4 regions of the Janthinobacterium sp. 78 genome follow, and region 3 is predicted to be linked to each of the others. Evidence: predicted binding sites of a transcription regulator. Region 3 holds the regulator's gene; each other region holds the start of a gene.

Region 1 (7,503 bases), 830 kb from region 3:
TCGCGCAGCGCCCGTTCCACGGGCAGGCGCAGGCGCGCCAGCAGCGGTTCGCACAACTGCGCCAGTCTGTCTTCGCTGATCTCCCAGCTGTATTCCTTGTCCTGGTAGCGCGTGGCCATGCGCACCGATGGCTGCTCCGACAGCAGGCGCTTGACGCGTTCGGCTTCATCGCGCAGCAGCTGTTGCTGGCGCGGATCGAACAAACGGCTACCGGCCGCGTCACGCAAGCCGCTGCCGTCCAAAAAGGCGTCGACCAGCACGGTGACGAAGTCTTCGCCGCCCAAAAAATTGTCGCCGGCCGAGGCGCGTACTTCCATCACGCCTTCGAACAGTTCCAGGATCGACACGTCAAACGTGCCGCCGCCCAGGTCGAAGACGAGGAATTTGCTTTCCTGATCCTTGTCGCGGATGCCGTAGGCCAGCGCGGCGGCCGTTGGCTCGTTCAGCAGGCGCTCCACGCGCAAGCCCGCCAGCTGGCCGGCGATGCGCGTGGCCTTGCGCTGCGCATCGCTGAAATACGCGGGCACGGTGATGATGGCTTCCTCGACCTTGTGGCCCAAAAAGGATTCGGCATCTTCCTTCAGCGCGCGCAGCACCATCGACGACAGCTCTTCCGGACGGAATTGCTGCGTGCCGAGGGTGATCTTCTTTTCGCTGCCCATGTAGCGCTTGAAAACGGCCGCCGTCAGTTGCGGGTGCGTCTGCAGGCGCTCGCGCGCGGCGCGGCCCACCAGCACGCTGCCGTCGTCGTCGATGCTGACGCACGACGGCGTCAGGTGCTCTCCCAGTGCATTCGGGATGATGGCAGCCTTGCCGTCGCGCCAGATGGCGGCCAGGCTGTTGGTGGTGCCCAGGTCGATGCCGATGATCATCAGATATCCGCCTCCGCCTCATTGCCGTGTTCCTCGATCCAGGCGCGGCGTCCTGCCGCTTCGCCCTTGCCCATCAACATATTGAAGCGCGCGGCGGAAGTCATGTGGTCGATTTCGCCCAGAGTCACGGGCAGCAAACGGCGCGTGTCCGGGTTCATCGTGGTTTCCCACAGCTGCTCGGCGTTCATCTCGCCCAGGCCCTTGAAGCGCGAGATCGACCAGGCGCCCTGTTTCACGCCTTCCTTGCGCAGCTTGTCCTCGATGGCGACCAGTTCGCCGTCGTCGAGCGCATAGATTTTCTGCATCGGCTTCTTGCCGCGCGCCGGCGCGTCGACGCGGTACAGGGGCGGTCGGGCGATGCAGATGTGGCCCTTGTTGATCAGGGCCGGGAAGTGCTTGAAGAACAGGGTCAGCAGCAGTACCTGGATGTGCGAGCCGTCCACGTCCGCATCCGAGAGGATGCAGATCTTGCCGTAGCGCAGGCCGGACAGGTCGGGCGAGTCGCCCACGCCGTGCGGATCGACGCCGATGGCCACCGCGATGTCGTGGATCTCGTTATTCGCAAACAGGCGGTCGCGGTCCGTTTCCCACGAGTTCAGGACCTTGCCGCGCAGGGGCAAAATCGCCTGGAATTCCTTGTCGCGGCCCATCTTGGCCGAACCGCCCGCCGAATCGCCCTCGACGAGGAACAGTTCATTGCGCGTGATGTCCGACGATTCGCAGTCGGTCAGCTTGCCCGGCAGGACGGCGACGCCCGAGGATTTTTTCTTTTCCACTTTTTGCAGCGAGCGCTGGCGCGACTGCGCCTGCTTGATCACCAGGTCGGCCAGCTTCTTGCCGTAGTCGACGTGCTGGTTCAGCCACAGTTCCAGCGGCGGCTTGGTGAAGGTCGAGACGAGGCGCACGGCGTCGCGCGAGTTCAGGCGTTCCTTGATCTGGCCCTGGAATTGCGGGTCCAGTACCTTGGCCGACAACACGAAAGAGGCGCGCGCAAACACGTCTTCGGGCAGCAATTTGACGCCTTTCGGCAGCAGCGAGTGCATTTCGACGAAGTTTTTCACGGCGCCAAACAGGCCGTCGCGCAAGCCCGATTCGTGCGTGCCGCCATTCGAGGTGGGAATCAGGTTGACATACGATTCGCGCACGATGGCGCCTTCTTCCGTCCACGCCACCACCCAGGCCGCGCCTTCGCCTTCGGCAAAACCTTCCGAATCCGGGCCCGCGTACTGCGCGCCTTCGAACAGGGGAATCAGGGTTTCGCCATTCGATACCTGCGCCAGCGATTCGGTCAGGTAGCCGCGCAAGCCTTCCGCGTACTGCCAGGTTTGCGTATCGCCCGTCTTGGCGTTGGTCAAGGTGACGATCACGCCGGGCAGCAGCACGGCTTTCGAGCGCAGCAGGCGCTGCAGCTCGGTTTGCGAGATATTCGGCGAATCAAAATACTTCGCGTCGGGCCAGGCGGTGACGCGCGTGCCCGACTTCTTGCCGTCGCGCGGGGCGGGGCGGGAACTCAGGGGCTCGATCACGTCGCCATTCGCAAACACCATGTGATGCAAGCCATTGCCGTCGCTTTCCTTGCGCCAGACGGTGATTTCCAGGCGCGTCGACAGCGCATTGGTGACGGACACGCCGACGCCGTGCAAGCCGCCCGAGAACGCGTAGGCGCCGCCCGAACCCTTGTCGAACTTGCCGCCCGCGTGCAGCCGTGTAAACACGATTTCCACCGTCGGCACGCCTTCTTCAGGGTGGATGCCGACGGGAATGCCGCGGCCATTGTCTTCGACGGTGATGCTGCCATCCGTATTTTGCGTGACGGCGATATGCGTGCAATGACCGCCCAGCGCCTCGTCGGAGGCATTGTCGATCACTTCCTGAATGATGTGCAGCGGATTTTCAGTGCGGGTGTACATCCCCGGGCGCTGCTTGACGGGTTCCAGTCCTTTCAGGACACGGATGGATGATTCGCTGTAGTCGGATGCTGGTTTTTTAGTGGCCATACGTGTTCAAGCTAAGTAAAGACAGTGGTTGGAACGCCAGGCCGGGGCACTGCGGGGCGCAGTGACAACGGCGGCGATAACTGTATAAATATACAGTATATTCCGTCCAGCGTCACTGGCAGAGGGCAGCGCGGCAGGCTTGGCGTCCTTGTGCGGACGCTCGCGCATTCTATCTTGTCCAGCGAGCAATAGCGCTACTCCAGGGCAACAACAGTGCGCCGTGCGCGTGGTTTGGCGCCCATTGTGAAGGATTTTATGCGGCAAAGCCGCCGTTTTTACATCTTGTTTACAAGCACCTCTCCAGTCTTTACAAATTTTTTAGACCCTTTTGGCTAATCTGCTCACTATCAAAACAAACCTGAATGAGGGTGGGAATGGATATCGTGTATCTCGGCTTGATTGCCGTTTTTTTCGTCGTGGCGGCCGGCTTTGCCGTCGCCTGCGACAAATTAGGGAGCGTCAAATGAACGCGTTTTATGTGCTGGGCGCCGTGGTCTCGGCTGGCCTGCTTGTGTACCTGCTGGTGGCGCTGCTGAAAGCGGAGGAACTGTGATGACGACGCAATCGATGTTGCTGCTGGTGGCCTTCCTGGCCGTACTGCTGGCCGCCGGCTATCCGCTGGGCCTGTACATGGCCAAGGTGGCCGGCGATGGCCCCGTGCGCGGCCTGGGCTGGCTGCAAAAATTTGAAAACCTGCTGTACCGCTGGTCCGGTCTGCCTGCCGACAAGGCCATGGGCTGGAAAAGCTACGCCATCGCCCTGATCGTGTTTAACACCGTCGGTGCCGTCTTCGTGTACGGCCTGCAGCGCCTGCAGGGCTTCTTGCCCCTCAATCCACAGGGCCTGGGCGCCGTCAGCCCCGATTCTTCGTTCAATACCACCGTCAGCTTCGTCGCCAATACCAACTGGCAGGGCTACGGCGGCGAACAGACCATGAGCTACCTGACCCAGATGCTGGGCATGACGTGCCAGAACTTCTTTTCGGCGGCCACCGGCATTACCGTGATCTTCGCGCTGGTGCGCGGCTTCGCCTCGCGCTCGGGCAAATCGATCGGCAATTTCTGGGTCGACCTGGTGCGCTCCACGCTGTACATCCTGCTGCCGCTGTCGCTGGCCCTGTCCGTCGCTTTCATGGGCGAAGGCATGATCCAGAATTTTTCCGCCTACAAGGAAGTGACCCTGCTCGACCACGTGGCGTATGAAACGCCGAAAGTGACGGCCGACGGCCAGCCCGTGCTCGATACGGCCGGCAAGCCTGTGATGGAAGCGCAAGTGGCAACCACGCAGACGATCGCCATGGGCCCCGTCGCTTCGCAGGAATCGATCAAGCTGCTGGGCACGAATGGCGGCGGTTTCTTCAATGCCAATTCCTCGCATCCGTACGAAAACCCGACCGTGCTGTCGAACTTCCTGCAGATGCTGGCTATTTTCATCATTCCCGCCGGCCTGTGCTTCACCTTTGGCCGCATGGTGGGCGACCTGCGCCAGGGCTGGGCAGTGCTGGCCGCGATGACCATGATCTTCGTCGTCATGACGGTCGGCGTGATGAGCGCCGAGCAGCAAGCCAATCCCGCCTTGCAAGCCTTGGGCGTGGACCAGCAGGCCAGCAGCCTGCAATCGGGCGGCAATATGGAAGGCAAGGAAACGCGCTTCGGCATCAGCTCCTCGACCCTGTTCGCGGCGGTGACGACGGGGGCATCGTGCGGTGCAGTCAATTCCATGCACGACTCCTACATGCCCCTGGGCGGCATGGTGCCGCTGCTGCTGATGCAATTCGGCGAAGTGATTTTCGGCGGTGTGGGCACGGGCCTGTACGGCATGCTGATGTTTGCCATCCTGGCTGTCTTCATCGCCGGCTTGATGATAGGTCGCACGCCTGAATACCTGGGCAAGAAAATCCAGGCCTATGAAATGAAGATGGTGTCGCTGGCCATCCTGGTCACGCCAGCCCTGGTATTGACGGGTACGGCGATCGCCGTGATGGTCGAACCAGGCAAGATCGGCGTCGCCAATCCAGGCGCACACGGCTTCTCGGAGATCCTGTACGCCTTCACCTCGGCGGCCAATAACAACGGCAGCGCGTTTGCCGGCCTGTCCGCCAACACGCCGTTCTACAACGTGATGCTGGCGATCGCCATGTGGTTCGGCCGCTTCGGCGTGATCGTGCCCGTGCTGGCAGTGGCCGGTTCGCTGGCGGCCAAGCAGCGCCTGTCGGCCAATGCCGGCACCATGCCCACGCACGGCCCCATGTTCATCGGCCTGCTGATCGGCGTGGTGGTGCTGGTCGGTGTGCTCAATTACGTTCCCGCGCTGGCCCTGGGCCCGATCGTCGAACACCTGCAACTTTTTACAAAATAAGAGGCTACCATGTCACGCACAAGCCTGACCTTGTTCGATTCCGCATTGATTGGCCCTGCCATCGTCGATGCGTTCAAAAAACTTGACCCCCGCACGCAGTGGCGCAGCCCCGTGATGTTCGTCGTGTATGTCGGCAGCATCATCACGACCCTGCTGGCCATCCAGGCCCTGAATGGCCAGGGTGAAGCGCCGTTCGGCTTCATTGCCGCCGTCGCCGTGTGGCTGTGGTTTACCGTGCTGTTTGCGAACTTCGCCGAAGCGCTGGCCGAAGGCCGCAGCAAGGCCCAGGCGGCCTCGCTGCGCGCCCTCAAACAAACGGTGATGGCAAAGAAAATGCAAACGCCGAAATACGGCACCTCCTGGCTGCCGACGCCGGCGACCGACCTGCGCAAGGGCATGACGGTGCTGGTCGAGGCGGGTGACGTGATTCCCGCCGACGGCGAAGTGACGGCCGGCGTGGCCTCCGTCGACGAGAGCGCCATCACGGGCGAATCGGCGCCCGTCATCCGCGAATCGGGCGGCGACTTTTCGGCCGTGACGGGCGGCACCCGCGTGCTGTCGGACTGGCTGCTGGTGCGCGTTTCCGTCAATCCCGGCGAAGCGTTCATCGACCGCATGATCGCCATGGTCGAAGGCGCCAAGCGCCAGAAGACGCCGAATGAAATCGCCCTGACGATTTTATTGGTGGCCCTGTCGATCGTATTCCTGATCGTCACCGTGACCTTGTTGCCGTATTCGCTGTTTTCCGTGGCGGCGGCCGGCAGCGGCACGCCCGTCACCATCACCGTGCTGATCGCACTGCTGGTGTGCCTGATTCCGACCACCATCGGCGGTTTGTTGTCCGCCATCGGCGTGGCCGGCATGAGCCGCATGATGCAGGCCAATGTGATCGCCACCTCCGGCCGCGCCGTGGAAGCGGCGGGCGACGTGGACGTGCTGTTGCTCGACAAAACGGGCACCATCACCCTGGGCAACCGCCAGGCCTCGACCTTTGTGCCGGCCCCCGGCGTGACGGAGCAGCAGCTGGCCGACGCGGCGCAACTGGCCTCGCTGGCCGATGAAACGCCGGAAGGTCGCAGCATCGTCGTGCTGGCCAAGCAGAAGTTCAACATCCGCGAACGCGAGATGGCCAGCCTGCACGCCACCTTCGTGCCCTTCACGGCGCAAACGCGCATGAGCGGCGTGGATATCCCTGGCGAGCAGCAGGTGCGCCAGTTGCGCAAGGGCGCGGCCGATTCCATGAAAAAATATGTGGAAGCGCTGGGCCAGCCGTATCCGCTCGAGGTGTCGCGCGCCGTCGACGATATCGCGCGCCGTGGCAGCACGCCGCTGGTAGTGGTCGACGACGGCCGCGTCATGGGTGTCGTGGAATTGAAGGATATCGTCAAGGGCGGCATCAAGGAGCGTTTTGCGGAACTGCGCCGCATGGGCATCAAGACCGTCATGATCACGGGCGACAACAAGCTGACGGCGGCGGCCATCGCCGCCGAGGCGGGCGTGGACGATTTTCTTGCCGAAGCGACGCCGGAAGACAAGCTCAAGCTGATTCGCAGCTACCAGTCCGAAGGCCGGCTGGTGGCGATGACGGGCGACGGCACCAACGATGCCCCGGCGCTGGCGCAGGCCGACGTGGCCGTGGCCATGAACTCGGGCACGCAGGCGGCGAAAGAGGCGGGCAATATGGTCGACCTCGATTCGAATCCGACCAAGCTGCTGGAAATCGTTGAAATCGGCAAGCAGATGCTGATGACGCGCGGTTCGCTGACGACGTTCTCGATTTCGAACGATATCGCCAAGTACTTCGCCATCATCCCGGCGGCGTTCGTGGGCACCTATCCGCAGTTGAAGGCGCTCGACATCATGCACTTGTCCAGCCCGGCCTCGGCCATCATGTCGGCCGTGATCTTCAATGCCTTGATCATCGTCGTGCTGATTCCCCTGGCGTTGAAAGGCGTGCAATACCGGGCCATCGGCGCGGCCAGCCTGTTGCGCCGCAATCTGCTGATCTACGGCTTGGGCGGCATCATTTTGCCCTTCATCGGGATCAAGCTGATCGACATGCTGCTGTCCGCACTCAATTTAGTCTAAAGGAACCATCATGAGCACTATCGTACGTCCCGCCCTGGTCCTGTTTGCCGCGCTGACCGTGATCTGCGGCGTGGTCTATCCGTTTGCCACGGCCGGCATCGGGCAGCTGGCTTTCAACGATGAAGTCAACGGCAGCATCGTCGAGCGTGGTGGCAAGCCCGTCGGCTCGATGCTGATCGGCCAGTCCT
Region 2 (7,503 bases), 4.8 Mb from region 3:
GCGGCGACTGCAGCAGCCAGATGCTGGTCGAGACGGCATAGGCGAGGCCCAGCGGCAGCATCAGCACACCGGCCACGGCGATATCGGCTTGCCAGCGCACACGCGTCGGCAAGGGCAGCTGGCGCAGCCAGGCGGCGGTATTTGCCGGCAACAGGCGCTTGCGCAGCAGCCAGGCGGGCAGGCAGGTCAGCAGGACTTGCGCGCCGACCACGCCCAGGGCGGCGGGCCAGGGCAGGGTGACGGCGAGAAAGCCGGGCAGGGCGATGACGCTGAGTAAACCCAGCAGGACGGGACCGGCCAGGAACACGAGGATTTCCATGGAACTGGCCAGGCTGGCGGCAAATTGCAGCAAAGCATGACGGGCCAGGCGCAAGCGCAGGACGAGGTAGGGGGAAAGACTGTGTGGCAGGCGCATCAGGCAGGAGCGGCAGAGTCAGGAGGAGCGCTGATTCTAACAGCAGGGGTCAGACCCCCGGACAAGTTGGCGTTGAGCTTGACGTTGGCGGTGTTGAGGGTCTGACCCCAGAATGGGAAAAGCCCTTCGGTTCAGAGAACCAAAGGGCTTTTCTTTTATTGGCGGAGCGGACGGGACTCGAACCCGCGACCCCCGACGTGACAGGCCGGTATTCTAACCAACTGAACTACCACTCCAAGCTCGTATGATCTGTGTTGCTGATCCATGAAGCACTGGATAATTTTCTGTATTGGTGGTGGGTGCTGAGAGGCTCGAACTCCCGACCTACGCCTTGTAAGGGCGCCGCTCTACCAACTGAGCTAAGCACCCGCATACCCAGAAAACTATCCCGACGTTTGTCACCACGTCTGGAAGAGGCACTATTATAGGGGGCGCTTTCGTGCTTGTGCAACTATTCTTGAGGGGGAAAAGCAGTTTTTTTGCTGAAAAGCGCAAAAATATTCAAGCAAGGGAGTAATGACGTGTTTTTGGCTGCTGAAATGGGAAAAGCCCTTCGGTTCAGAGAACCAAAGGGCTTTTCTTTTATTGGCGGAGCGGACGGGACTCGAACCCGCGACCCCCGACGTGACAGGCCGGTATTCTAACCAACTGAACTACCACTCCAAGCTCGTATGATCTGTATTGCTGATCCATGAAGCACTGGACAGTTTTCTGATTTGGTGGGTGCTGAGAGGCTCGAACTCCCGACCTACGCCTTGTAAGGGCGCCGCTCTACCAACTGAGCTAAGCACCCGTTGCTTGTCTCAGAAAACCATCCCGACGTTTGTCACCACGTCTGGAAGAGGCGCTATTATAGGATGGCTAAAATCCTTCTGCAAGCGCTTTTTTTACATTATTGGGTAATGCCCCACTGCGACAGCATCCACGCCATATTGAAGGCGTTCTCGGCAATCGCGTTATAGCGGCCCGACGCACCGCCGTGGCCGGCGCCCATATTCGTTTTCAGCAGCAAGGGATTGCCGTCTGTTTTATATGCACGCAGCTTGGCCACATACTTGGCCGGTTCCCAGTACATGACCTGGCTGTCGTTCAGGCCCGTCGTCACCAGCATGGCGGGATAATTCTTGCGCGCAATGTTGTCGTAGGGCGAGTAGCTGAGCATGTAGTCGTAGGCCGCCTTCTGGTTCGGGTCGCCCCATTCCAGGTATTCGCCCGTCGTCAGGGGCAGGCTGGCGTCCATCATGGTGTTCATCACGTCGACGAACGGTACGGCCGCGTGCACGGCGTGGAACAGCTCGGGACGCATGTTGACGACGGCGCCCATCAGCAAGCCGCCGGCGCTGCCGCCCTGGATGATCAGGCGGTTCGGGCTGGTCCATTTTTCGCGCACCAGGTAGTCGGCGCTGTCGATGAAGTCATTGAAGGTGTTTTTCTTCTTCATCAGCATGCCGTCTTCATGCCACGCCTCGCCCATGTCCGTGCCGCCGCGGATATGCGCCTGGGCATAGATGACGCCCCGCTCCAGCAGGCTGATGCGGCTGATGGCAAAACTGGCTTCCGTGGAAATGCCATACGAGCCATACGAGTACAGCAGCAGCGGCGCGGAACCGTCGAGCTTGACGCCTTTCTTGTAGACGATCCACAGCGGCACTTGCACGCCATCGCGCGCGGTCACCCACAGGCGCTGCGTGGTGTAGCGGCTGCCGTCAAAGCCGCCGACGATTTCCTGCTGTTTCAGCACCGTGCGCTTGCCATCCTGCATGCTGACGTCGATGACGGTGGGCGGCGTGACGGGCGACTGATAGGACATGCGAAATTGCGTGGCGGAAAATTCGGGCGTGCCGGCCGCCGTGGCCAGGTAGACGGGGTCGTCGAACTGCACCGTCTTCCAGTTTTTATGCGCAAAATCAAAGATGCGCGCGCGGTTCAGGGCGCGCGCCTTTTCCATCACCACCAGGTAGCCCTGGAACACGTCGATGGACTGGATCACGGCGTCCTTGTTGTGCGGCACGACGGGTTTCCAGTTCTTTTGCTGCGGGGCAGTGACTGGCGCGCTGACGACGCGGAAATTCTTCGCGTCCTTGTTGGTCAGAATATACAGCTGGCCGTCGCGGTGTTCGATGCCGTAGCGGTGGCCTTTTTCGCGTTTCAGCACGGACTGGAAGCTGCCTTGCGGCTTGCTCGTTGGCAGCAGCAGCACTTCGCTCGTATCCGTGCTGCGCGCGGTGAGCATAAAGTAGCGATGATCGCGCGTGCGGCTCACGCCGATGGCGAATTGTTCCACCGGCTCGTGGTAGACCTGCTGCGGCGTGCCGCCCAGGGCCAGGCGGAACAAGCGGTCCGCGCGCTTGGTGGTGGCGTCTTCCTGCGTCAGCATCAGCGTGGCATTGTCCGCCGCCCAGGCCAGGGACGTGACGCGCGGCATGCTGTCGCCCAGCAACTTGCCCGTCTTCAAATCCTTGACATGCAGTTCGTACTGGCGGAAACCCGTCGTGTCGGTGGTGTAGGCCAGCAATTGCTCATTCGGGCTGATGGCAAACGCACGCACGGCAAAGAATTTGTGGCCTTCAGCCAATTGATTCTGGTCCAGCAGGATTTCCTCAGCTGCCTGCGCATCGTAGGCGCCATGTGCGCCGACAGGGCGGCGGCAATGCAGCGGGTATTGCTTGCCCGCTTCCGTGCGCGTGTAATAGTAAAAGTTACCCTGGCGCGCAGGCACGGACAGGTCCACTTCCTGCATGCGGCCCTTGATCTCCGCAGTCACCTTGTCGGCCAGCGGCTGGATGGGGGCCGTGACGGCCGCCGTGTAGGCGTTTTCCGCATTCAGGTAGTCGATCACGGCAGGATCGGTCTTCTTTTGCAGCCAGCGGTAGTCGTCCGTGACGAGCGTGCCGTGGCGCGTTTCCTGCCAGGCTGTCTTGGCGGCGACCGGCGCGGTGGGCGTGGCAACGGTGGTGGTGGTGTCGGCCAGCGCGGATGGCGCCAGGGTGGACAACAGCAGGGCCGGCAGGATGGATAACCAGGCGGACCGGCGGCGCGCAGCGTGATGGGTAATGGACAAGGCGACTCCTTTGAATAGTTGTGTCAGGATTGTAATCTTGCCATTGAGAAAAGCAACTGCCAGGCACCACCAATGCGTGCGTTTCAACTTGCATCCACGGGCATTTCCAGCGATACTGTATATAACTACAGTATCCTGCCGCGAGGTGTCCTTGACCACATCTGCCTGCCCACTTCCCGAGCCACCCGCCCGCCGCTGGATAGCCCACCTGGACATGGATGCCTTCTTTGCCTCCGTGGAACTGCTGAAATATCCCGAATTGCGCGGCGAAGCCGTCGTCATTGGCGGCGGGCGCCTGCAGCAACCCATGCTGCTGGAAGATGGCACGCGGCAGTTTGCGCGCATGCGCGACTACGTGGGGCGCGGCGTCGTCACCACTTCCACCTATGCGGCGCGCAAGTTTGGCGTGTTTTCCGCCATGGGCATCATGAAGGCGGCGAAATTGGCGCCCGACAGCATCCTGTTGCCCGCCGACTTCGAGGCCTACCGTGAATACTCCGCCCGCTTCAAGCAAGCCGTGGCCCAGTTGTGTCCCATCATCCAGAACGTGGGCATCGATGAAATCTATGTCGATCTGACGGAATACGGCGAGCAGGCGCCGGCCATGGCGGCGCGCCTGAAGGCGGCCGTGTTCGAGGCGACGGGCCTGTCGTGCTCGGTCGGCCTGGCGCCGAACAAATTGCTGGCAAAAATCTGTTCCGACCTGGAAAAGCCCGATGGCTTGACCATTTTGTCGCCCGAGGATATCGAAACCAGGGTCTGGCCCTTGCCGGCAAAAAAGATCAACGGCATCGGCCCGAAGGCGACGGCCAAGCTGGAAGCGCTGGGCATAGTGACCATCGGCGAGCTGGCGCGGGCCGATCTCACCATGCTGCGCACGCAGTTCGGCGACCTGTACACGGGCTGGCTGCGCCAGGCGGCGCTGGGCATCGACGAGCGGCCCGTGCAGACGAGCCGGGAAACCAAGTCCGTCAGCCGCGAGACGACGTTCGAGCGCGACTTGCAGGTGGTGCGCGACCGCGCCACCCTGTCGGAAAAGCTGGAAAGCCTGTGCACGCGCGTGGCGGGCGACCTGGATAAACAATCGCTGGCGGGGCGCACGGTGGGCATCAAGCTGCGCTTCGAGGATTTCAGCACCGTTACGCGCGACATCACCTTGCCCAGCGCCACGGCGGACGCCGCCGCCATCCTGCGCGCCAGCCGCGATTGTCTGCGGCGCGTGCCATTTGACAAGAAAATCCGCCTGCTGGGCGTGCGCATCTCGACCTTGTCCGATCCGGCCATCGTGACGCGGCAGGCGCCAGCCCAGGCGGAGCTGTTTCCCAGGCTCTAGCGGCGTTTCCTGCAAGATACATACCGCGCCGGACCGCGCTTTTGACGGCATTTTCACGTCGAAAGTGTAGAATGGCGTTCCCCTGGCACTACTGAAACAAACGGAAGACAAAAACTATGTGGTTCAAGAATCTTCAGATTTACCGCCTGCCCGCACCATGGGCTTATACGCCAGAACAACTGGAAGAGGCCTTGTCCTCGAACAAATTTACGCCGGCGACCAGCATGGATCTGATGCGCCAGGGCTGGGATACGCCACGCCCGAATGGCGGTCTGGTGCATGTGGTCAACAAGCAGATGCTGATCTTGCTGGGCACGGAAAAGAAACTGCTGCCAGCCACCGTCATCAACCAGGTGGCCAAGGCCCGCGCTGCCGAGATGGAAGAAGCGCAAGGCTTTGCGCCGGGTAAAAAAGCCATGAAAGAATTGAAGGAGCGCGTGGCCGACGAGTTGCTGCCGCGCGCCTTCAGCATCCGTAGCAATGTCTGGACCTGGATCGACCCCGTCAATGGTTGGCTGGTGGTCGATGCGGCCAGCCCGGCCAAAGCTGATGAAGTCATCAAGCTGTTGCTGAAAGCCGTGGATAAACTGCCGCTGGAAAGCTTGCGCGTGCAGCGCTCGCCCGTGGCGGTGATGACGGAATGGCTGCAGGCCGACGATGCGCCTGCCGGCTTCACGGTCGACATGGACACGGAATTGCGCGCCACGGGCGAAAGCAAGGCCACCGTGCGCTACGTGCGCCACACGCTGGAAGCGGACGACGTGCGCCGCCACATCGCGGCCGGCAAGCAGTGCACGCGCCTGGCCATGACGTGGAACGACAAGATCTCGTTCGTGCTGACGGAGTCCCTGGCCATCAAGAGCGTCAAGCCGCTGGACGTGATCAAGGAAACGGAATCGAGCACGAAGAACGACGACGAGCGTTTCGACGGCGACCTGATGCTGATGACGGGCGAGCTCTCCAAGCTGATGGCCGACGTGGTCGAAGCATTGGGCGGCGAAGCGACTGCATAAACGCAGTCATATCGGTACGAAAAAGGAGCTTCGGCTCCTTTTTTTCGTCTGTGCTGTTAGCCCTGTCCTGGCATCGGCTTACAAGGGCTGGAACACGCCGGCGGCGCGGTTCTTTTGCACATTGTCCCAGGCGAAGATCTGGCCATTCATGGCCACGTACACGCCGGCTGGCAAGGTTTGCGCCACGCCGCAGGCAAAGCCCAGGTTGAACAGGGCATCGGAGTTGTCGATTTCGTAGGGAATCATGGCGCCCGTCAAAATCACCGTTTGCTGCAGGTTCGCCGCGCCCAGCACTTGCGCCGTTTCGCGCATGGTGTCGGTGCCGTGGATGATGACGATGGCTTTCTCCTGTGCTGCGCGGCACGAGGCCAGCACGCGCTGGCGGTCCGCATCCTGCATGTCGAGCGAATCGAGCAGGGGCAGTTGCTCCAATGCGACGGGTGCCGTCATGCGTGCGCGGGCAATCGCTGCCGGCAAATGACTGTCGGAAAAGCCCAGGGTACCGTTCAATTCGTTGTAGTGTTTGTCGAAAGTGCCGCCGGTGGCGAGTATGCGCAAAGTCATGATGTGGTCACGATGTCAGTGGAGAATGACGCGCATGATAGCGTGGATTGTGTGCCTTGCGTGAATGGCGGGCCCGTTGCGGGCCGTTGCGGATCGCATCTGGAAAATTTGGCCATCTGTGAGTACACTGGTTTCTTTGTTTGCCTGCCACTCCGACTCCGTATGAAAGCGCTCGCTCCCGGCACCGTCATTTTTCACCGCCACCGCGGCTATGGCGTCATCACGTCCGTGAATCTGCTGACGGGCTGGATCGCCGCCCGTTTCGGCAGCGAAGCGCGCACCCTGGACCTGAACCTGTCGACCGACGACGTGCAGTTTGCCGATGGCGAAGCGATTTTGTTTCGCCGCGCGCCGCCCGACCGCATGCCGCATGCGCGTCTGATGGCCATGGTGCGCGAGCTGCACCAGGCCGGCTATCAAAAACTGTATCTGTATTCCTGGCCCAAGCCGTCCGGCCTGCACTGGCGCTGGCATTTGTTTACGGGGCCGCGCGACTGGATGCAGCGGCCCTGGCGCGAAGGCTGGTACGGTTCGGGCGCCGATTACAACGTCAACCCCGTGATGGGCTGGGGCGATACGCCCGGTGCCACCACCGGCGAGTTGATCGATGCCCTGGCCCGTTTCGATCCGCAAGGCCTGGCGCAGGCGCTGGGGCGCGACGACGACCATAGCGCGTGGTTTGGCCGCGTCTGCGACGCCTTGTTGCCCAATTACATGTACAGCCTGGACATGCAGCGCACCCCCGGCGAGCCCTTGCAGGACATGCCGCCCGTGCCGGTCGTGGCCGTGCGCGCCGGCGTGGCGCCGTATGCCGGGCCGGACATCGCCTGGCCGCCCGGCTGGGCCGGCCTGTGGCGCGGCCGGCACGCGCTGGCCGCGCCCGCCATCCGCATCACGGGTGAGCCTGACCTTCTCAAGGGGTTTCAGCGCTCCTGAGGGGCTTGCCGCGCATGCTGCAAGACCTCGGGATTGAGCAGACGCGTGCATTGACCCTGCGTAAAATCGACGATGTTTTGCAAGGCGTAGCGGAAATACAGTTCATAGCTGTCACGCTCGACGTAGCCCAGGTGTGGCGTGGCCAGCACGTTCGGCAGCAGCAGCAATGGCGCGCCTGGGG
Region 3 (7,503 bases):
GCGTCGTTTCCCATCAACCTGTCAATCAATTGCTCTATGATGCATTGTTGCTCTTGCAACATCGCGGTCAGGACGCGGCAGGGATTGCGACCAATCACAGCAGTATGTTTTCCATGCACAAAGCCAATGGCCTCGTGCGTGACGTCTTCCGTACGCGCAACATGCGTTCGCTGCAAGGCACGACGGGCATCGGCCATTGCCGCTACCCGACGGCCGGTTCGTCGAGCGAAGAGGAAGCACAACCGTTTTATGTGAATGCGCCGTTCGGCATCACCCTGGCGCACAATGGCAACCTGACCAACTGGGAACAGTTGAAACAGGAAATGTTCAAAAATGACCGCCGTCACATCAATACCGATTCCGATTCGGAAGTGCTGCTCAACGTGCTGGCGCATGAAATCCAGGAAGCGACAACGGGCCTGAACCTGGACCCGGAAGCCATCTTCAAGGCCATCACCGTGCTGAACCGCCGCGTCAAGGGCGGCTACGCTGCCGTGGCGCAAATCGCCGGCGTGGGCTTGCTGGCCTTCCGCGACCCGCACGGCATCCGTCCGCTGTGCCTGGGCATCAATGAAACGGAGCAAGGCCCCGAATACCTGATCGCCTCCGAATCCGTGGCCCTGGAAGGCATGGGCTTCCGCTTCGTGCGCGACATCGGTCCCGGCGAAGCCGTCTTCATCGATGCCGACAAGAAATTGCACAGCGCTCAGTGCGCCGACAATGCCAGCCTGAATCCGTGCGTCTTCGAATTCGTCTACCTGGCCCGTCCCGACTCCGTCATCGATGGCGCCTCGGTGTACGCCACGCGCCTGAAAATGGGTGAGTACCTGGCTGAAAAGATCCGCGCCGAATTGCCGGACGTGCATATCGACGTGGTCATGCCGATTCCCGATTCCTCGCGTCCTGCCGCCATCCAGCTGGCACTGGCGCTGAACCTGGAATACCGCGAAGGCTTCATCAAGAACCGCTACATCGGCCGTACCTTCATCATGCCGGGCCAGGCGGCGCGCAAGAAATCCGTGCGCCAGAAGCTCAACGCGATCCCATCCGAATTCAAGGATAAAGTCGTGTTGCTGGTCGACGATTCCATCGTGCGCGGCACCACCAGCCGTGAAATCGTGCAGATGGCACGCGAAGCGGGCGCGACGAAGGTCATCTTCGCATCGGCCGCGCCACCGGTGATTTACCCGAACGTGTACGGCATCGACATGCCGACGCGCGATGAGCTGATCGCCTATGGCCGCACGACGGAAGAAGTGTGCCGCGAAATCACGGCCGACTACCTGGTGTACCAGGATATCGGCGCGTTGAAGCAGGCGATTGCCGACGTCAACCCGGCCCTGACGAACTTCGAGGCTTCGTGCTTCGATGGCGTGTACGTGACGGGCGACGTGTCGCAGGAATACCTGGACCGCCTGGAATATGCGCGCCACCATCCGAAGGCGGCAGCGCCGGAAGATACGCCACGTTCCCAGCTGAACCTGAACCTGGCGACGACAGAAGCATAATCACCGCCTTGCCTTTGGGGTCAGACCTGTTGGGTCTGACCCCAGCTTTTGTCTTGGGTTAATAGTCTCCAGTATCCACCATGACCACCAAAAAAACCTACGGCTTTACCACCACCATCCTGCATAACGACCGCCGCAAGGGTATCGAGCACGGCTCGCTGCACAAACCCGTGCACACCTCCGTCGCCTTCGGCTACAGCGACGCACGCCAGCTCGCTTCCGTGTTCCAGGGCAAGGAGCCCGGTTTCCGCTACGGCCGCCAGGGCAATCCGACGGTGTCCGCGCTGGAAGACAAGGTCAACAAGATGGAAGATGGCGTGGCCACCTTGTGTTTCGCCACCGGCATGGGCGCCATCGGCGCCGTGGTGCAGTCGCTGCTGCGCGCGGGCGACCATGTGGTGTCGTCGGCCTTTTTGTTTGGCAACACCAACAGCCTGTGGCAAACGGTGACGGGGCAGGGCATCGCCGTCTCCTTCGTCGACGCCACCGAGGTGGCCAACGTGGCGGCCGCCATCACGCCGCAAACGCGGATTGTTTTCGTCGAAACCATCGCCAATCCGCGCACGCAGATCGCCGACCTGGCGAAGATCGGCGCCTTGTGCAAGGAACGCGGTATTTTGTACATCGTCGACAACACCATGACGACGCCTTACCTGTTCCGCCCGAAAGCGGTGGGTGCGGGCCTGGTGGTCAATGCGCTGACGAAATCGATCGGCGGCCACGGCAATGCGCTGGGCGGCAGCTTGACGGACACGGGCGTGTTCGACTGGACGCAGTACCCGAACATTTTCGACAACTATAAAAAAGCGGCACCAGCGCAGTGGGGCATCGCGCAAATCCGCGCCAAGGCCTTGCGCGATTTCGGCGCATCGCTGGGCCCGGAAGCGGCGCACCATATCGCCGTCGGCGCGGAAACCATGGCCTTGCGCATGGACCGCACCTGTTCCAACGCCCTGGCGCTGGCCACCATGCTGGCCGCCGACCCGCGCGTGGCGGCAGTGCATTACCCGGGCCTGGCGTCGCACCCGCAGCACGCGCTGGCGACGGACTTGTTCCGCAGCTATGGCTCACTGTTCAGCTTTGAATTAAAAGACGGCATCGATTGCTTCGATTTCCTGAATCGCCTGAATCTGGCTATTCCAGCGAGCAACCTCGGTGACACGCGTACCCTGGTCATTCCCGTCGCCCACACGATCTTCTATGAGATGGGTGCCGAGCGCCGTGCCAGCATGGGCATTGCCGAGTCCTTGATCCGCGTGTCCGTGGGTATCGAGGACGAGGCCGATTTGCTCGAGGATTTCCGCCAGGCACTCGATGCATAGGCAGCCGGACAAATGAAAAGGGCCGCAACAGTCATGCTGTTGCGGCCCTTTTTGCATGCGGTGGTTTAATGCCAGCTGCGCATCAGTCCCACTGCCAAACCTTCCAGGGCGAATTCATCTTCCGGCGACACGGTGATGACCTTGAAGTCGGGGTTTTCCGGCAGCAGTTCGATGACGGAACCCGTCTTCTTGTAGCGCTTGACGGTGACTTCGTCGCCGATGCGGGCGACGACGATCTGGCCATTCTTGGCGCTGTCGACCTTCTTGACGGCCAATAAGTCGCCATCCATGATGCCGGCGTCGCGCATGGACCAGCCGCGTACCTTCAGCAGGAAGTCGGGCTTGGCCGAGAACAGGGCCGGGTCCACGTTGTAGCTCGCTTCCAGGTTTTCCTGTGCCAGGATGGGCGAGCCTGCCGCCACCCGGCCGATCAGGGGCAGCGACATCAGCAGCGCTGCCGGCACCTTCGATGGCGCTGCTTCGGCTGCCGCACCGATCAGGCGGATGCCGCGCGAGGTGCCGGGCGAAATCTCGATCGCGCCCTTGCGGGCCAGGGCTTGCAAATGCTCTTCGGCCGCATTGGCCGATTTGAAACCCAGTTCATTGGCGATTTCGGCACGGGTGGGAGGAAAACCCGTGTTTTCAATCGCGTCCTTGATCAGGTTCAGGATTTGTTCTTGTCGTGCTGTCAGCTTGATCATGAGCGGTGGGTGCATACTAAAATGCTGTCTATATGAACAGTCTGTATTTTTGTACAGTATCGTCCACTATGCAAGGGGATTTCGGTTATTTGCGCGAATTTCGTGCGAAATACGGGAATGGGCAGGAAAAAACGCCTGGCCTGCCCCGTGCGCGGGCCGCTTGTTGAAGGAATGATTGAAACGTTTGCAAAAGGCGGTTATAATCTTCGGCTGACCTTCCCACACCCGTCTTGACGCCGGGGTGGGCGATTATCAATCCGACCTGAAGGAGTTTGCATGCGTCATTATGAAATAGTCTTTATCGTCCATCCGGACCAGAGCGAGCAAGTGCCCGCGATGATCGAACGCTACAAAGCCAGCGTAACCACCCGCGGCGGTTCGGTTCACCGCGTGGAAGATTGGGGCCGCCGTCAAATGGCTTACTCGATCCAAAAGCTGCCTAAAGCACACTACATCTGCCTGAACATCGAATGCGACAACGAGACCCTGGTCGAGTTGGAAACAGCATTCAAATTCAATGATGCCGTGTTGCGTCACCTGACCGTTAAAATGAAGAAAGCTGAAACAGCTCCTTCGCCGATGATGAAATCGGTACAACGCGAAGACGCGGCCAAAAGCCACCGCACCGAAGCACCAGCAGCCGCTCCTGTCGCAGCAGCAGCTTAATTCTTGACCAGGATCGTGCGCTGAACCAGCTACAAGTAACCGCCATCATTGCCGAGCGCGAAATATTGCGCTATACCCCGGCAGGGCTGCCGATTGTGAATGCAGTATTGCAACACAGTTCGCAGCAGATGGAAGCAGGGATTGCCCGTTTGACCGAGTTTGATGTTGCCGCGCTAGCCGCTGGCGAAATTTCAGGCCGGTTCAGCCAGGCAAGCTTGGGCGGGGTGTATCAGTTCACGGGTTTCCTGGCCAGGAAGAGCCGCAACAGCAAGAGTTTGGTGTTTCACATCATTGATTTTAGTGCAGTCAATTCTGACTAGCGCATTTTAGATACAGGAGCCTGACATGGCATTCGGTAAAAAGTTCGACAAAAATAAGCTCAAGCTTAAAGAAAAACGCAAACAGCAAAACCCGTTGTTCAAACGCAAGAAGTTCTGCCGCTTCACCGCAGCTCACGTTGAGCAAGTCGACTACAAAGACGTCGACACGCTGAAAGACTTCGTCCAAGAAAACGGCAAGATCATGCCAGCACGCCTGACCGGTACCAAAGCGCACTACCAGCGCCAAGTCGACACCGCAATCAAGCGCGCTCGCTTCCTCGCGCTGCTGCCATACACCGATCTGCACCACGCTTAATCGGTCAGATATTCCTGGAGAAGAACTATGCAAATCATTCTGTTAGAAAAAGTTGTTAACGTCGGTAACCTCGGCGAAGTCGTCAAAGTCAAAGACGGTTACGCACGTAACTTCCTGATCCCGCAACGCCTGGCACGTCGTGCTACGGCAACCGCTGTGGCTGAATTCGAAGTCAAGCGCGCCGAACTGGAAAAAGCTGCTGCCGCCAAACTGGCCGCATCGCAAGCCCAGGGCGAAAAACTGAGCGGCCTGACCGTTCAAGTTGCTCAAAAAGCTGGTGTTGATGGCCGTCTGTTCGGTTCCGTCACCAACTTCGACATCGCTGAAGCGCTGACCAAGCAAGGTTTTGCTGTTGAAAAAGCACAAATCCGCATGCCTACCGGCCCGCTGAAGATCGTTGGCGAGCACAACGTTTCGGTTGCTCTGCACACCGACGTGGTCGTGGAAGTTGTTATCGCTGTCGTACCAGACGCGAACGCGTAATTGTCTGCGGGCCTGGCCCGCAAGCATTGCCGCATGATGAAAAGCCGGGTTCGCCCGGCTTTTTTGTGGCCTTTTTTTCGCTCAATTTCAGCCCTTTATTTTTGCCACCACGCCGAAGCGGGTATAATTCGCGCCATGAACGCCCCCTCTGATCCGCAACTGGATTCCCTCCGTATTCCGCCGCATTCGATCGAAGCAGAACAATCCGTTATCGGTGGTCTGTTGCGCGACAATGCAGCGTATGACCGCATCGCCGACTTCATGCATGCGGAGGATTTCTATCGCTATGACCATCGCATCATCTTCGAGCAAATCGTCAAGATGATTAACGGCTCCAGGCCGGCCGATGTCATTACTGTTTTTGAAACCCTGACCCAGCTCGGCAAGGCCGATGATGTGGGCGGACTCGCTTACCTGAACGCCATGGCGCAAAATACGCCATCGGCCGCGAACATCCGGCGTTATGCCGAGATCGTGCGCGACCGCGGCGTCCTGCGCAAACTCATCACCGTCGCCGACGATATCTCCGGTACGGCCTTCAGCCCGCAAGGCAAGGAAGTCAAGCAGATGCTTGACGAGGCCGAATCGAAGATTTTCGCCATCGCCGAAGAAGGCGCGCGCGGCGCCCAGGGCTGGACCGCCATCCAGCCCCTGCTGACGCAAGTGGTCGAACGCATCGACGAGCTGTACAGCCGCGACAACCAGAGTGAAATCACGGGCGTGCCCACCGGTTTCATCGACCTCGACCGCATGACCTCCGGTCTGCAGCCGGGCGACCTGGTGATCGTGGCGGGCCGTCCTTCGATGGGCAAGACGGCGTTTTCCGTCAACATCGGCGAAAACGTGGCCATCGACAGCGGCTTGCCCGTGGCCGTGTTTTCGATGGAGATGGGCGGCGCCCAGCTGGCCATGCGTATGCTCGGTTCCGTCGGCCAGCTCGACCAGCACCGTCTGCGCACGGGCCGCCTGAACGACGAAGACTGGCCACGCCTGACGAATGCGATTCAAAAGATGAACGACGCGCAGTTGTACATCGATGAAACGCCGGCCTTGAATTCGATCGAATTGCGCGCGCGCTCGCGCCGTTTGTCGCGTCAATGCGGCAAGCTGGGCCTGATCATCGTCGATTACTTGCAGCTGATGTCGGCCAATAGCCCGGGCGACAACCGCGCCACGGAGATTTCCGAAATTTCACGGGGCTTGAAAGGCCTGGCGAAAGAACTCGGTTGTCCCGTGATCGCGTTGTCGCAGCTGAACCGCTCGCTGGAACAGCGGCCGAACAAGCGTCCCGTGATGTCGGACTTGCGCGAATCGGGCGCTATTGAGCAGGATGCCGACGTGATCCTGTTCATTTACCGTGACGAGGTGTATAACCCCGACTCGCCAGACAAGGGAACGGCCGAAATCATCATCGGTAAGCAACGTAACGGTCCGATCGGCAGCATCCGCCTCACCTTCATGGGGCAGTACACCAAATTTGGCAATTACAGTGGTGGCCTGGCGCTTTACCAAGGCGACTAAGACTCAGCAGCACTGATATTCCATTGGCCGCCCCCTCATACGGGGCGGCTTTCTGTAGTAAATAACACGACTCAATGCTTAACGGAGAATGACATGTTTGGACGCTTGATGCCCACTGAGGGCAAGTTTTTTGAATTGTTTAACCAGCACGCGGAACTGTGCGTCAAGGGCGCTAAAGAAATGCTCGGCCTGATGACCAATTTCGATGACCTGGAAAACCGCGTGCATGCGATCGAAAGCATCGAGAAACAGGCGGACAAAGTCACTTACGCCACCGTGGAAATGCTGCACAAGACCTTCATCACGCCGATCGACCGCGACGACATCCATCAGCTGATCACGCGCCAGGACGACATCCTCGACCTGCTGGAAGATGCGGCGCAAACCGTCTCGCTGTACGACCTGAAAGCTGTCACGCCGGAAGCCAAGCGCCTGGCCGAACTGGTGCTGGCCTGTACCGAAAAAGTGCGCGACGCCGTCGCCATGCTGCACAACATGGACAACTCGCGCAAGATCGTCGCCATCTGTGAAGAGATCGACCGCCTGGAATCGGACGCCGATCACGTGATGCGCGCCGCCATGTCCAAGCTGTTCCGCGATGAGCCGGACGTGCGCAACCTGATCAAGCTTAAAGCGATCTACGAGATTCTGGAAACCGTGACCGAC
Region 4 (7,503 bases), 150 kb from region 3:
AGCTGCATTCCCACGCGCGCGCTGGGCGACGACGAGCGCTACCTGCACCGCATCTGGATGGGCGGGCCCTTGCCGGCCATCGCCTGTGAAGCGATTGGGCAGTGGGGCGCGGCGCTCGACGAGGTGCGGCACAACGGCGGCGCGCCGTATGTCTCCATCCTGTGGGTCTGGGATGCGCAGCAGCTGCGCCATGACGCGCGCTTCAGCCCCACGGGCGGTGCCGGGCGCTACACGATAGGCCGCTACGCCATCGGCGGCACGACGCTACACATCAACTCGCTGCGCGCGCTGGCGCTGGACTTTGCGCCGGCCCGCTTCGATATCCTCGATACCCTGCATGCGCAGCGCTACTTCGCCACCCTGTCCGATTATTTCCGCATCCTCATCATGTGCGAATACGGCGGCATGTACATGGATGTCGACACGATTCCGCACAATCCGGCGACGATTTTCCTGATGCAGCCGGAAGTACCCGATTATTTCCAGCGCAACGCTGATGACAGCGAAGAGCGCCGGCATGTCAGCTGGATGAATCTGTTTCTCGATGAAACGGGCATGCTGATCGCCAAGAAGAACGACGCCGCGCTGCGTGTGATCCAGCGCAATGTGAACCTCGCGTATGCGGGTATCGATGGGGAAATTCCCCGTTCCTGCCCGCAATTCGAAGCGCAGCTGTTCGGCCAGTTCTATGCCGAATGGAAGAAAAACCTGGGCGTGACCCTGCTCAGCCATGCCGAGTTTTACCAGCGCTATTGCGTGCTGTATGACGGCAGCAAGGAAGCGGTGGCGGGCGGCATCCGCGGCATGCGCTTGCTGGACGATATCATTACCGAGATACACATCCCCTTGAGCGACGAGGAGCGGCGCGCGTATGCGCGCTGCGTGGCGCGGCTCGATGAACTCGACTGGCAACTCGACGATCCTTTGCGCCTGCCCGACATCGTCGATGTATTCGACATCGAGGAAGTGCCGCGCATGGCGTATGCGGCCCAGCTGCGGGCGGACATCGAGCATTTTCACTATTACTCGGTGCTGTCGAACGACCCGCAGCTGGACCGCGTGAATGTCGTCTTTTGCCGCTACCTGCTGGCCCACCGTTCACAGCATATTGCCGCCGGCGCTTTCTGGCGACCCACCGTGGGCCGCCACGGCAGCCGCATGCCGGCCATCGGCGATGCGGCCCCGCCAAGTGATGAGGCGCAGGCGGGCTTGCTGTCGCATGCGCCGCTCAAGCTGGTGGCGGGTGAACTGCTGGGCGACGAGGTGAAGAACCGCATGGCCAAATTGCTGTTTGCCACCAGCTACCTCGAATACTGTTCTTTTGGAAATAAACTCAATCTGCAGTTCGTCGAGCTGCAGCGGCGGCAAAACATCGACCCGTATCTGGCGCACATTCACGGCTTGCATGACGAGGATGGGCGCTTCATCGGCTTTTTCACGGCCGCGACGATGGATGAGTTCCAGGCCTGCGGCGCCGTTTCATATTACCGCGACGACATGAAGGCGCTCGACGATGCGTATGACGCCTTCGTGCTCGCGCATGCGCGCGCCGACGACTGTTTCGTCAGCAGCCTGGCCATCGACGAGAAATACCGGGGCCAGGGCTTGTTCAGGCAAATGTTCCATGAAATACGCGACCTGGCCAGCCGCAAGGGCTGTGCGCGCATCACGCTGACGGTGTGGGAAAAGAGCGAAGCGCTGCACGTGTATCTGCACAAGGGGTTTCGCAGCGTGGGCACGTTCGACTATGCCTACAGCCTGTTCTATGACCGGCTGCATTTTCTCGTGTACGAAGGCGATTAAAGCGGCGGCCAGGGTGGCCGCCGCATTGCGGTGACTACAACGCCAGGAAGGCCAGGGCCGCCACGGCCGTCGGCAGCAGGGCGCCGGCCAGCAGGCCGACGGCGCCGATCGATTCATCCTTGAAGCCGCGGCGCAGCAGGGATACGCCGGCCGGATTCGGCGCATTGGCGATGACGGTCAGGCCGCCACCGGCCACGGCGCCAGCCACCAGCATGTACTTTGCTTCGTCCGTCATGCCGACGATCAGCGAACCGAGGTAAGTCAGGGCCGCATTGTCGGTAATGGCCGTCAAGCCCAGGGCGCCGAAGAACAGGGCTAGCGGTTCCAGGCTGGAGACGATGGGTTGCAGCCACCATTGCTGCATGCCGCCCAGTACCACCAGGCCGCCCAGGAAGAAGCCGACCAGCAAGCCTTCCTTGAGGATCAGCGGGCTTTGATAACGCTCATACGCTTGTACGAAGCCGAGGAAGAACAGGAACAGGCCGAAGAACAGCACGGGATGGTGCGCCAGGGCCACCACGCCGGCCAGTACGATCATGTGCACGAGGCTGACGGCCAGCGGCACTTTCGGCGCTTCTACTTCGCCGGCTTTCGGCTTGATATCGGAGGTGTTGCTGTGCAGGTATTTGCGCAGCAAGATGCTCACGCCCGTGGCGTTGACCAGCACGGCGATGGCGGCTTTCCAGCCGAAATGGCTGGCCATGTAGGCGCTGTCCCAGTTCCACGTGGTGGCCACCATCAGCACGGGCGGGGCCGCGTACGAAGTCAGGGTGCCGCCGATGGAAACGTTGACGAACAGCACGCCCAGCGCGCCATATTTCAGCCATTCGGGGATGCCCGGACGGAAGATTTGCGGCGCCAGCATCAGCGCGGCCAGGGTCATGGCGGCCGGTTCCGTGATCATCGAGCCCGTCAGGGGCACGAGCGCCAGTCCCAGCCAGACGAGGGCCAGTTCCGTGCGCAGCGGCATCACGCGCGCCACGCCCTTGAGCAGGCGCTGCACGGCGTCGAGCACGGGGCGCGAGGCGGCCACCACCATGACGACAAAGACGAACAGCGGTTCCGTGTACTGGCGCGATTCGGCATACTCGATGGCCGCCTCGCCGCCCGAGACAAAGGCCATGATGATGATCAGTATGAAGGCCCAGAAGCCGAACACGACTTCCACTTCGCCCAGCAAATGCAGCAAGCCCGCATGGCGGGGGTGGCGCTGCGACAATGTTTCAAACGACTTGGCGGCGAAGGTGTGGATGAGCGCAAGGCCGAAGACGATGGCGCTGATGAGTTGGATGGTAGTCAAATGCATTTCCTTATGGACGGAGGAAGCCGACTGGTACTTTGCCAGACGGTAAGGAGAGTGCTTATGGTACAGCAATCGATGCCAGAAACGGGGTTTTTCGGACATGGCGGAGCGGCCCCGGGCACGCTATCCGACAGATAATCCTTGCCAAAAGCGGGACTGGATAGTACTGTATATGCATACAGTATTTATCTCTCTATCTAATGATGCAACATTCACAATTGATGGCCTCGCCGGAAGCCTTGCACCCGTCTTTATGGCGCGCATCGCAGCTGGGGCAGGGCGCCACGCGCTGCCTGGACACGGGCTTTGCCGCCCTGTCGGCGCAGCTGCCCGGCGGCGGCTGGCCCAGCGGCAGCCTCATCGATCTGCTGGTGCAGCAGCCGGGCAGCGGCGAATTGCGGCTGCTGGCGCCCGCGCTGGCGCAGCTGCCGGGCTTGCCCATCGTGCTGCTGCAGCCACCGCATCCGCCGCAGGCGCTGGCCCTGGCCGCGCAGGGTCTGGCGCCGTCGCAACTGCTGTGGCTCAAAAGCGCCGGCAGCAAGGATGCCTTGTGGGCAGCGGAAAACATCTTGCGCAGCGGCAGTTGCGGCGCCTTGCTGTTCTGGCAGTCGCACGTGCGCGCCGACAGCCTGCGCCGGCTGCACCTGGCCGCGCAAGGCGGCAACACCCTGTTCTGCATGCTGCGCCCCTTGCACGGCGCGCAGGATGCGTCGCCGGCGCCGCTGCGCCTGTCCGTGCGCCCGGCCGCCGGCGGCATCGAGATCGGCTTCATCAAGCGCCGGGGGCCGCAGCGCGACGCGCCCCTGTTCCTGCCCCTGCAACCTCCTTCATTATTGCGACGCCATGCGACTCTGGATCGGCCTGTGCCTGCCCCGGCTTCCGCTCGAAGTGTTTTGCCCGCGCTGGTCGGCTGACCAGCTGGGCGTGGTGCTGGAGCAGGAGCAAGTGATGGCCCTGTCGCCGCTGGCGCGGGCGGCCGGCGTCAAGCCGGGCATGCGCCGTGGCGGCGTGCTGATGCTGGCGCCGCAGGCGCGCCTGCACGAACGCTCGCCCGAACTGGAAGCGCAGGCCCTGCAAGCGGTGGCGCTGGCGCTGCTGCAATACTCGCCGCTGGTGGCGCAGGGCGAGGAAGCGACCCTGCTGGTCGACGCGGGCGCCAGCCTGCGCCTGTTCGGCGGCGTGCGCGCCCTGTGCCGGCAGATTGCGGCCAGCTTGCGCGCGCTGGGCTATACGGCCCAGCTGTCGTGTGCGCCCACGGCGCGCGGCGCCTGGCTGCTGGCGCGCGCCGGCACGCGCCGGGGCCGGACCTTGAGCATGGCCAGTCTGGTGCGCCGCCTCGACGGCCTGCCGTGCGCCTTGCTGCCGCCCGCACGCCCCTGGCTCGATTGGTTCGAGGGCATCGGCTGCCGCACCCTGGGGCAGCTGCGCCACTTGCCCCGGCCCGGCTTGCAGCGCCGTTGCGGCGCCGCCGTGCTGGAGATGCTCGACGACGCGCATGGCCACAGCACGGAACTGTTCGTCTGGCTCGAAGCGCCGCCCACGTTTCGCGCCAGCCTGGAATTGTTCGACCGCGTCGAGCACGCGGACGCGCTGCTGTTCGGCGCGCGCCGCCTGCTGCAGCAAATGACGGGCTGGCTGTGCGCGCGGCAATTTGCCGTCGAGCGCATACAGCTGCTGCTGGCGCACGAGCGGGGCAGGGTGGCGCGCGCGCCCACCGTCATCGACCTGGCGCTGGGCGAGGCCGTCTGGCGCGACGAGCACCTGGTACGTTTGCTCAAGGAGCGCCTGGCGCAGCTGGTGCTGGACGCCCCCGTGATCGGCCTGACCCTGGAAGCGCTGCAGGTGCAGCCGATGGCGCCGCCCAGCGAGAGCCTGTTTCCCGAGCCGGGCGGCACGCCGCAGGAGCGCCAGCGCTTGCTGGAATTGCTGGTGGCGCGCCTGGGCACCGAGAATGTCTTGCAGGCAGTGCCGCGCGCCGATTACCGGCCCGAAGCGGCCAACCAGTGGCTGCCGCTGCCGGCCAAGCCCGTTTCAAGAAGCGCGCTGCCGGACTTGCCGCCCGGCTTGCCCGGCATGCCCCGTCCCGGCTGGCTGCTGGCCCAGCCCATCGCCCTGTTGATGCGCGAGCACCGGCCCTTCTATGGCTCGCCCTTGAAAATGGTGTCTGTCGCCGAGCGCATCGAGGCGGGCTGGTGGGGCCAGTCGCAGGCGCGCGATTATTTTATTGCGGAAGGACGCGACCATGCCCATTACTGGGTCTACCGCGAACGCATCGCCGGCAGCGCAGAAGACGCCGCGCCGCGCTGGTTTTTGCATGGCTTGTTTGGCTGAATGTGCTGTCCTGCTGAAACGGCCATGCTTGGCTATACTTGCTTTCTTGCTTTCTTGCTTGCGCTGCGTCAACCACTTGAATAAGGATTTCCATGTCCCAACTTTCCGACTTCCCCATCACCGAAAAATGGCCTGCACTGCATCCCGAGCGCCTGCAGCTGTATTCGCTGCCCACGCCGAACGGCATCAAGGTCTCGATCCTGCTGGAAGAGCTGGGCCTGGCGTACGAGCCGCACCTGGTCAGCTTCGAGCAGAACGAGCAGCTGTCGCCCGCCTTCCTGTCGCTCAATCCGAACAACAAGATTCCCGCCATCCTCGACCCGGACGGTCCCGGCGGCCAGCCGCTGGCGCTGTTCGAGTCGGGCGCCATCCTGCTGTACTTGGCGGAAAAGACGGGCAAGTTCCTGCCGCAGGACGCGGGCCTGCGCTATGAAACAATACAATGGCTGATGTTCCAGATGGGCGGTATCGGCCCCATGTTTGGCCAGGTGGGCTTCTTCCATAAATTCGCCGGCAAGGACTACGCAGACAAGCGTCCGCTCGAGCGCTATCTCGGCGAGGCCAGGCGCCTGCTGGGCGTGCTCGAGCAGCGCCTGCAGGGCCGCGACTGGATCATGGGTAGCCAGTACACGATTGCCGACATCGCCATCTTCCCGTGGGTGCGCTGCCTGGTGGGTTTCTATGGTGCCGGCGACCTAGTCGGTTTTAGTAACTTCCCCAACGTGCAGCGTGCGCTGGACGCTTTCCTGGCCAGGCCTGCCGTCATCAAGGGCGTCGACATCCCATCGCGTGGCTAAAACAGCTGTGGCCTGACGGCGCTACAATGCGCCATCGGCCGCGCTGCGCGGCAGCTTTGATCTGAGACAATGAAATCCACCCGGCAAGATTTTCCCGGCGCGCACGGCCATGTGCTGGCGGCGCGCCTCGACGCGCCCGACGGCGCCATCCGCGCCTACGCGCTGTTCGCCCACTGTTTTACCTGCGGCAAGGACGTGCTGGCCGCGCGGCGCATCGCGCAAGGCTTGACGCAACACGGCATCGCCGTGCTGCGCTTCGACTTCACGGGACTCGGTGCCAGCGAGGGCGAGTTTGCCGCCACGAATTTCTCGTCGAACGTGGACGACCTGCTGGCTGCCGCCGATTTTCTGCGGGCAAAACATGCTGCGCCGCAATTGCTGATCGGCCACAGCCTGGGCGGCGCCGCCGTGCTGGCCGCTGCCGCGCAAGTGCCGGAAGCGACCGCCGTGGTGACCCTGGCCGCGCCCAGCACGCCCGCGTATGTCACGCGCATGTTCAGCGCGCACCTGGAGCAAATCGCCGCCGAGGGCGAGGCGCTGGTGCAGCTGGAAGGGCGGCCATTTCGCATCCGCCAGCAATTCGTCGACGACGCGGGCAGCCACAGCCTGAAGGCTCACATCGCCGGCCTGCGCCGCGCCCTGCTGGTGATGCACGCGCCGAACGACACGACGGTGAGCCTGTCGAACGCGATGGATATCTTTACGGCCGCGAAGCACCCGAAAAGTTTTGTTTCGCTCGACGATGCCGACCATTTATTGACGGGGCGCGATGACGCAGCGTATGTCGCCAATGTGATTGCCGCCTGGAGCGCGCGCTACCTCTTCTAAATTCTTACCCATGAAAAACGCCGCGGCAGCAGAAGCTGGCGCGGCGCAGATGGTGTTGATAGCTTGAAAGATCAGTCTTCGTCAAACTCGGCCGAAAGATCCTTCCAGCCTTTACTGATGGCAAAGGCGGAAAATTCCTCGGGCGCTTCCAGGACGATCAGTTTCTTGTCTTGCAAGCCCAGGTCGCCATGGCCGAAGTCGGGGCCCACGTAGCCGAGGCTGCGCAAGCGGGCCAGGATGTGGCCGACCAGGGTCTTGTCCTTGCAGGCGCCCGCTTCGAGCGGAGCGGCGAAATCGACGTAGACGTCGATGATGCCGTAGCCTTCGTCGAAGATGCGGATGGCCTTGATGTCGTGGGCACGGCCGGAGCCGTCGGTGGCCTTGAAGGGGCCGCTGAGCTGGATGTCGGTGTCATTATTCATGCCGCCAGCATACACCAAA

What was found. The regulator LexA, encoded in region 3, represses DNA repair genes until DNA is damaged. The targets are predictions, from matches to a motif close to ACTGTATNNNNATACAGT.
Region 1: a site for LexA is predicted at 2,949-2,966, ahead of C8C92_RS25220 (DNA topoisomerase IV subunit B). Genes of this name have one in related genera too.
Region 2: a site for LexA is predicted at 3,591-3,608, ahead of dinB (DNA polymerase IV). Genes of this name have one in related genera too.
Region 4: a site for LexA is predicted at 3,272-3,289, ahead of imuA (translesion DNA synthesis-associated protein ImuA). Genes of this name have one in related genera too.

What each region holds. Positions count from the first base shown of each region.
Region 1 covers NZ_QENT01000001.1:5,732,010-5,739,512, reverse strand. The annotation lists gene C8C92_RS25225 (molecular chaperone HscC) at 1-872, opposite strand, end outside; gene C8C92_RS25220 (DNA topoisomerase IV subunit B) at 872-2,869, opposite strand; gene kdpF (K(+)-transporting ATPase subunit F) at 3,333-3,422, shown strand; gene kdpA (potassium-transporting ATPase subunit KdpA) at 3,422-5,227, shown strand; gene kdpB (potassium-transporting ATPase subunit KdpB) at 5,237-7,315, shown strand; gene kdpC (potassium-transporting ATPase subunit KdpC) at 7,326-7,503, shown strand, end outside.
Region 2 covers NZ_QENT01000001.1:114,759-122,261, reverse strand. The annotation lists gene C8C92_RS00520 (hypothetical protein) at 1-415, opposite strand, end outside; tRNA gene C8C92_RS00515 (tRNA-Asp) at 575-651, opposite strand; tRNA gene C8C92_RS00510 (tRNA-Val) at 709-784, opposite strand; tRNA gene C8C92_RS00505 (tRNA-Asp) at 1,002-1,078, opposite strand; tRNA gene C8C92_RS00500 (tRNA-Val) at 1,133-1,208, opposite strand; gene C8C92_RS00495 (S9 family peptidase) at 1,308-3,476, opposite strand; gene dinB (DNA polymerase IV) at 3,628-4,809, shown strand; gene C8C92_RS00485 (recombination-associated protein RdgC) at 4,926-5,822, shown strand; gene C8C92_RS00480 (asparaginase domain-containing protein) at 5,901-6,386, opposite strand; gene C8C92_RS00475 (L-asparaginase) at 6,549-7,322, shown strand; gene C8C92_RS00470 (D-2-hydroxyacid dehydrogenase family protein) at 7,310-7,503, opposite strand, start outside.
Region 3 covers NZ_QENT01000001.1:4,901,710-4,909,212, reverse strand. The annotation lists gene purF (amidophosphoribosyltransferase) at 1-1,508, shown strand, start outside; gene C8C92_RS21610 (cystathionine gamma-synthase family protein) at 1,589-2,830, shown strand; gene lexA (transcriptional repressor LexA) at 2,896-3,531, opposite strand; gene rpsF (30S ribosomal protein S6) at 3,808-4,197, shown strand; gene priB (primosomal replication protein N) at 4,218-4,517, shown strand; gene rpsR (30S ribosomal protein S18) at 4,543-4,833, shown strand; gene rplI (50S ribosomal protein L9) at 4,861-5,316, shown strand; gene C8C92_RS21580 (replicative DNA helicase) at 5,452-6,837, shown strand; gene C8C92_RS21575 (DUF47 domain-containing protein) at 6,931-7,503, shown strand, end outside.
Region 4 covers NZ_QENT01000001.1:5,048,855-5,056,357, reverse strand. The annotation lists gene C8C92_RS22220 (GNAT family N-acetyltransferase) at 1-1,803, shown strand, start outside; gene C8C92_RS22215 (putative Na+/H+ antiporter) at 1,838-3,103, opposite strand; gene imuA (translesion DNA synthesis-associated protein ImuA) at 3,310-4,020, shown strand; gene C8C92_RS22205 (DNA polymerase Y family protein) at 3,950-5,437, shown strand; gene C8C92_RS22200 (glutathione S-transferase N-terminal domain-containing protein) at 5,530-6,234, shown strand; gene C8C92_RS22195 (alpha/beta hydrolase) at 6,304-7,062, shown strand; gene C8C92_RS22190 (hypothetical protein) at 7,134-7,484, opposite strand.